2 regions of the Streptomyces sp. NPDC024687 genome follow, and region 2 is predicted to be linked to the other one. Evidence: riboswitches for the same ligand, from Rfam matches in the RefSeq annotation. Region 2 holds a riboswitch; the other holds the start of a gene.
The links. A riboswitch is a leader RNA that binds a small molecule or an ion and turns the genes downstream of it on or off. The one in region 2 is predicted to bind glycine.

Region 1 (3,401 bases), on a different contig from region 2:
CATGACCGCGAGCGGAGCGAAGTTCTCCGAGGCGATCATCTCGAGGGTGGACTGCTGACGGTCCAGCTCGGCGTCGACCGCGGCGGCGATCTCCGGGTCGAGTTCGTGCAGGGGGGTGTTCAGTGCGGACATCGGGTGCGGACTCCTCAGCCGGCGGAAAAGGCGGTGTACTCGTCGGCGGAGAGCAGGTCGGCCGGCTCCTCCGAGACGCGTACCTTGAACAGCCAGCCGCCCTCGAAGGGGGCGGAGTTGACCAGTGCCGGGTCGCTGACGACGTCCTCGTTGACCTCGGTGACCTCACCGGAGACGGGGGAGTACAGGTCGCTGACCGACTTGGTCGACTCCAGCTCGCCGCAGGTCTCGCCCGCGGTCACCGTGTCACCGACCTCCGGGAGCTGGACGAAGACGACATCGCCGAGCGCGTTGGCCGCGTGCTCCGTGATGCCGACCGTCGAGACGCCGTCCTCGGCGCCCGACAGCCACTCGTGCTCCTTGCTGTAGCGCAGCTGCTGGGGGTTGCTCATGGCCTGGATTCTCCTGTACGCGGGGGAGTGCTGGTGAAGGGGGGACTGCGGAAGGCGTGCGTGAGCAGCGACTCTGGGCCCAGCATCACCTACGGCGGCTACTTCTGGCGCTTGTAGAACGGCAGCGCCACGACCTCGTACGGCTCGTGGCTGCCCCGGATGTCCACACCGACACCCGTCGTGCCGGGCGTCGCGTGCGCGGCGTCGACGTACGCCATCGCGATCGGTTTGCCCAGCGTGGGGGAGGGGGCGCCGGAGGTGACCTCGCCGATCACCTCGCCGCCCGCGACGACCGCGTACCCGGCCCGCGGGACGCGACGCCCCTCGGCGACGAGCCCGACCAGGACACGCGGGGGGTTCTCGGCGGCGCGGGAGGCGGCTGCCTCGAGCGCCTCGCGCCCCACGAAGTCCCCCTCCTTCTCGAACTTCACGACCCGCCCGAGCCCGGCGTCGAAGGGGGTCAGCTCCCGTGAGAGCTCGTGCCCGTACAGCGGCATGCCCGCTTCCAGGCGCAGCGTGTCCCGGCAGGACAGCCCGCAGGGGACGAGCCCGACGCCCTCGCCGGCCTTGGTCAGCGCCTGCCACAGCTCGACCGCGTGCTCCGGCTTCACGAACAGCTCGAAGCCGTCCTCGCCGGTGTACCCGGTGCGCGCGATCAGCGCCGGCACCCCGGCGACCGTGCCCGGCAGACCGGCGTAGTACTTGAGACCGTCGAGGTCGGCGTCGGTCAGGGACGCGAGGATGCCGGGGGACTCCGGCCCCTGTACGGCGATCAGCGCGTAGGCGTCCCGGTCGTCGCGCACCTCGGCGTCGAAGCCGGCCGCGCGCTCGGTCAGCGCGTCCAGCACGACCTGCGCGTTGGAGGCGTTGGCGACCACCATGTACTCGGTCTCCCCGAGCCGGTAGACGATCAGGTCGTCGAGGATGCCGCCGTCGGCCTGGCAGATCATCGTGTAGCGGGCCCGGCCGACACCGACCGAGGCGATGTTGCCGACCAGGGCGAAGTTCAGCAGCCCGGCCGCCTGCGGCCCGGTCACGGTGATCTCGCCCATGTGGGAGAGGTCGAAGAGCCCGGCTTTCGTGCGTACCGCGGTGTGCTCGTCGCGCTCGGAGCCGTACCGCAGGGGCATGTCCCAGCCGGCGAAGTCGGTCATGGTCGCACCGAGCGAGCGGTGCAGGGCATCGAGCGCGGTGAGACGGAGTTCAGAACTGCTCATCGGACGGTCGTCTCCAAGGATCCCAGGACATGGGTGTGACGGGCGAGGTATTCCTCCCCATCTGTCATCGGAACCTGAGAGGTTCGCCCCGGCCACACGAGTGGCCGGTGGCTTGCACCGTGGGTGGGGCCGCCGTCGAGTCGGCGGCCCGCTTTTCAGATGTGCCTCGCCCGCGCGGTAACGGGGCCTGAGAGATTCAAGGGAGGGACTTGCTCCTTCGGCGCCCGGGTACACGTACCCCGGGACTCTCCCGCGCGGATTCAAGCGGCCGGTATGCAGTTGGCGCCGACATCATTGCACGCATCCGACGCCCACGGCAGGGCCGCCCCGGCCCCTCCCTTCTGTAACCGGCTCGTGACGGTACGCGTACAGAAACACGAGAGATCATCCATTACCTTCTCTTTACGCTCGGTGGGGAGGGGAAGCCCGACCCCGGAGGAGGACGATGACGGTGAACAGGACCACGGCGTACGCGACGACCTCGGGGCTCGCGCTGCCCGAGCAGCCCGCGGCCCCGGCGGTCGAGACCCCGGGGGCCCGCCCGGTCGTCCGTGACCTGCGCGACCGCGCGGGCCACAGTCCCCGCGCCCTGCTCTTCGGCCCGGGGGACGTCGTCGTCATCACCGGCCTGCCCGGCAGCGGCAAGTCCACGCTGATGAGGCGTGCGGTCAGGGGCATCCGGATCGACTCCCAGGACACCCGCGACCGCTGGGACGGCCGGCTGGCCCGCTTACTGCCGTACGCCGCCTACCGCCCCCTGGTCCGGCTCGCGCACTACGCCGCACTGCGCCGCGCCCTGCGCTCCGGCGAGGGAGTGGTGGTGCACGACTGCGGGACGCAGGCCTGGGTGCGGGGCTGGCTGGCCCGCGAGGCGCGGCGCCGGGGCGGCACCCTGCACCTGCTGCTGCTCGACGTCACCGCGGACGCCGCGCTGGAGGGTCAGCGCGAGCGCGGCCGGGGGGTCTCGCGGTACGCCTTCCTGCGGCACCGGGGGGCGGCCGCCCGGCTGATCCGCTCCGTGGAGCGCGGCGACCTGCCCCAGGGCTGCGGTTCGGCGGTGCTGATCGACCGGGACGCGGCGGACGTCCTGCGGCGGATCGGGTTCACGGGCTGAGCCACACATCCTCCGCACCCGCTAGCCTTTCAGCCACATCAGCGGTTCACAGCAGGCGGTCACACAGATGGACTTCCCGGCGGATCTTCCCGCGCACTTCCCGGCACAGTCGGCACACCCCCATCCGCACGGCGGATGGCCCGGCAACGAGCTGGAGGAGGTGCTCTCGGCCTCCCTCGGCATGCCCTCGGCGGGCGCCCGGATCATCGAGGTGCTCGGCCGCAGCTTCGTCTGGATCCCCCTGCCGAACGGCGGCGGCCCGCACAGCGGCCCCCTCGACCTGCCCACCCTGGAGATCGAGGGCCAGGCGTTCGTCCCGGTCTTCAGCTCCGAGGAGCAGTTCCGCCAGGTCGTCGGCAGCCATCTGTCGTACACCATCGCCCCGGCGGTCGAGTTCGCCCGCGGTCTGCCCCCGCACGTGGGCGTCGCGGTGAACCCCGACGGCGTGGTCGGTGTCCCCCTCCCGCCCGCCGCCGTCGCCGACCTGTGCCGGGTGGGCCGCACCCCGCTGGACGGGCCCAACACCGGCGGCCGGGTCAAGCTCTA
Region 2 (3,401 bases):
TGGCCCCGTCGACGTAGACCTGCCCGCCCGCCTCGTGCACCTGCGCGCAGATGTCGGCGACGTGCTCCTCGAACACCCCGTGCGTCGAGGGGTACGTGATCATCAGCACCGACAGCTCGTCGCGGTACTGCTCGATCTTGGCCCGCAGGTCCTCGACGTCGATCTCACCGTCCCCTGCGGTCTTGACGACGACGACCTTCATGCCCGCCATCACGGCGCTGGCGGCATTGGTCCCGTGCGCGGACGACGGGATCAGACACACGGTCCGCTGCTCGTCCCCGTTGGCCCGGTGGTACCCGCGTACGGCGAGCAGCCCGGCCAGTTCGCCCTGCGACCCCGCGTTGGGCTGCAGCGACACCTTGTCGTACCCGGTGACCTCGGCGAGCTGTTCCTCCAGCTCGCGGATGAGCGTGAGGTAGCCCTGCGCCTGCTCGGCGGGCGCGAAGGGGTGCAGCTGCCCGAACTCGGGCCAGGTGACCGGCTCCATCTCCGTGGTCGCGTTGAGCTTCATGGTGCAGGAGCCCAGCGGGATCATGCCGCGGTCCAGCGCGTAGTCCCGGTCGGCCAGCCTGCGCAGGTAGCGCAGCATCGCGGTCTCGGAGCGGTGCTGGTGGAAGACGGGGTGGGTGAGGACGGCGTCGCCGCGCAGCAGCGCGTCCGGCAGCGCCTCCTCGGTGGCCGCGTCCAGCTCCTCGATGTCGGCCTCGACCCCGAAGGCGTTCCACACGGCACTCAGCTGGGCCCGCGCGGTGGTCTCGTCACACGCGATGGACACATGGTCGGCGTCGACGAGGTGGAGGTTGACGCCGTTCCGCCGCGCCGCGGCCACGGTCTCGGCGGCCTTCGCCGGCACCCGCACGGTCAGCGTGTCGAAGTAGGAGCCGTGCACGACCTCGACCCCGCCGGCCGTCAGCCCCGCGGCGAGGATGTTCGCGTACCGGTGCGTCCGCCGCGCGATGCCCCTCAGCCCGTCGGGCCCGTGGTAGACGGCGTACATCCCGGCCATGACCGCGAGCAGCACCTGCGCGGTGCAGATGTTGCTGGTCGCCTTCTCCCGGCGGATGTGCTGCTCACGCGTCTGCAGAGCGAGCCGGTAGGCCTTGTTGCCGTCGGCGTCCACGGACACGCCCACGAGCCGCCCGGGCAGGCTCCTGGCGAACTTCTCCTGTACGGCCATGTATCCGGCGTGCGGCCCGCCGAATCCCATCGGCACGCCGAACCGCTGGGTGGTCCCGACCGCGATGTCCGCCCCGAGCTCGCCCGGCGACTTCAGCAGGGTCAGCGCGAGCAGATCGGCGGCCACGGTCACGAGCGCGCCGAGCTCGTGAGCCTGGTCGATGAGCGGCTTGATGTCCCGTACGACCCCGGAGGCGCCGGGGTACTGGACGAGCACCCCGTTGATCTCACGTGCGGCGACCTCGGCCGGGATCCCGTCGCTGAGGTCGGCGACGACGACCTCCAGACCGGTCGGCTCGGCGCGGGTCTGGATCACGGCGATGGTCTGCGGCAGCGCGTCGGCGTCGACGAGGAAGAGGCCCTTCTTGTTCTTCCCCATCCGGCGGGACAGTGCCATGGCCTCGGCCGCCGCGGTCCCCTCGTCGAGCAGCGAGGCGCCGGAGGTCGGCAGCCCGGTGAGGTCGGCGACCATGGTCTGGAAGTTGAGCAGAGCCTCGAGCCGCCCCTGCGAGATCTCCGGCTGGTACGGCGTGTAGGCCGTGTACCAGGCAGGGTTCTCCATGACGTTACGGAGGATGACGGGCGGAGTGAAGGTGCCGTAGTACCCGAGCCCGATCATGGAGTCGAGCACCTGGTTCCGGTCGGCCAGCGACCGCAGTTCGGCCAGCACCTCGGCCTCGGTACGCGCACCGGGCAGTTCCAGCGCATCGGCGTTCTTGATCACATCGGGCACGGCGGCGGCCGTGAGCTCGTCCAGCGAGCCGTAACCGACCTGCGCGAGCATCTTGGCGCAAGCCTCGTGGTCAGGGCCGATGTGGCGCTGCTCGAAGGGGATGCCCTGTTCGAGCTCGGAGAGCGGAGTGCGGTGGGCGGTCATTGCGGAGGCCTCCTGGTCTGACGCGACCTTCGAGGGGTACCCCGGCACGGGTACCCCGACGGCCTCCCCCTCTGTCATCTCGACCTGAGAGCTTCACCGGCCGCCCGAAGGCCGCCGGCTTTCACCGTCGGTGAGAGCGGAAGCCGTCGACACCCGCCCTGCTTTCCAGAGTGACCTCGTCCGTGCGGTACGTGAGCCTGAGAGATTCCGGGGAGGATTTGCTCCTTCGGCGCCTCCGATGGTGTCCGGAGGACTCTCCCGCACGGGATCAGCAGCCGCTGGCAAGCCTACCAGCGAGGGCGCCGCACGGGTCTTCGAGTGGCCGCACACCCCGATGTGCTCTTTCGTAGTGTTTACGACCGCTTCGGATGATTTGCGACCAAGTGGAGGGCACGTGCAGACCGACATCGATCCGCGCAACCTGATCGGCCGCAAGGCGTTCGACCGCAACGGCACCAAGATCGGCACCGTTGACGAGGTCTACCTCGACGACGCGACGGGCGTGCCGGAGTGGGCTGCCATACGCACCGGCCTCTTCTCCCGGGACGCCTTCGTCCCCCTGGAGCCGAGCGAGCTGGTCGACGGCACCCTGCACGTCCCCTTCGACCGCAGCCTCATCAAGGACGCCCCCGACTTCGGCGTGGGCCGCCACCTCTCCCCCGAGCAGGAACTCCAGCTCTACCACCACTACGGCCTCGACCTGGCGGCCCCACCCCCGTTCCCGGACCGGGACTTCGGCAAGCTGGCCGGCACGGGAGACGCGGAAGCCTGACGCCGCGCCCGCCGACGAACCCGTCACGGGTGGTGCGGACGCGCACGGCAACGGCTCGGCCGACTTCAGCCGAGGATCACCGACACGGAAGGTCCGCACCCGCCCCGGCTTCGCAGCACAAGCCCCGTCAACCGCCCCACCACGCCCCCGTCGGCCGCCCACTGCGGTCAACCCCACTGGGGCCATCCGCGCCCGCCAACGAACCCGTCACGAGTGATGCGGACGTGCACCCATCACCTCGACCAACGGCAACGGCGCAGCCGACTCAAGCCCAGGATCATCCACAAGAAACGTCCGCACCCGCCCGGCTTCGCAGCACAAGCCCCGTCGGCCGCAACGAACCCGTCACGCGTGTTGCGGACGTGAACCCGTCACTTCGACCAACGGCAACGGCTCGGCCGACTCCAGCCGAGGATCATCGACACGAAACGTCCGCACCCGCCCCGGCTCCGAATCCGGCGTCTCGAACCGCACGGTCACCCTGCCCAGCCCGCTCCCCTGCACCCACCCGTGCCCGTACTCGGCATGCCGCACGTCATGTCCGGCGACCCACCGCCGCTCGACCACCACGTCCCG

Region 1: another riboswitch for glycine. It lies ahead of gcvT (glycine cleavage system aminomethyltransferase GcvT); the one in region 2 lies ahead of gcvP (aminomethyl-transferring glycine dehydrogenase).

What each region holds. Positions count from the first base shown of each region.
Region 1 is NZ_JBVHLJ010000003.1:749,263-752,663, forward strand. Features, by position in the region: gene glyA (serine hydroxymethyltransferase) at 1-132, opposite strand, end outside; gene gcvH (glycine cleavage system protein GcvH) at 147-524, opposite strand; gene gcvT (glycine cleavage system aminomethyltransferase GcvT) at 623-1,741, opposite strand; glycine riboswitch at 1,793-1,906, opposite strand; glycine riboswitch at 1,907-2,004, opposite strand; gene ACZ39I_RS15315 (AAA family ATPase) at 2,187-2,855, shown strand; gene ACZ39I_RS15320 (enhanced serine sensitivity protein SseB) at 2,923-3,401, shown strand, end outside.
Region 2 is NZ_JBVHLJ010000004.1:10,176-13,576, reverse strand. Features, by position in the region: gene gcvP (aminomethyl-transferring glycine dehydrogenase) at 1-2,053, opposite strand, end outside; glycine riboswitch at 2,229-2,324, opposite strand; gene ACZ39I_RS16730 (PRC-barrel domain-containing protein) at 2,448-2,825, shown strand; gene ACZ39I_RS16725 (DNA polymerase IV) at 3,171-3,401, opposite strand, start outside.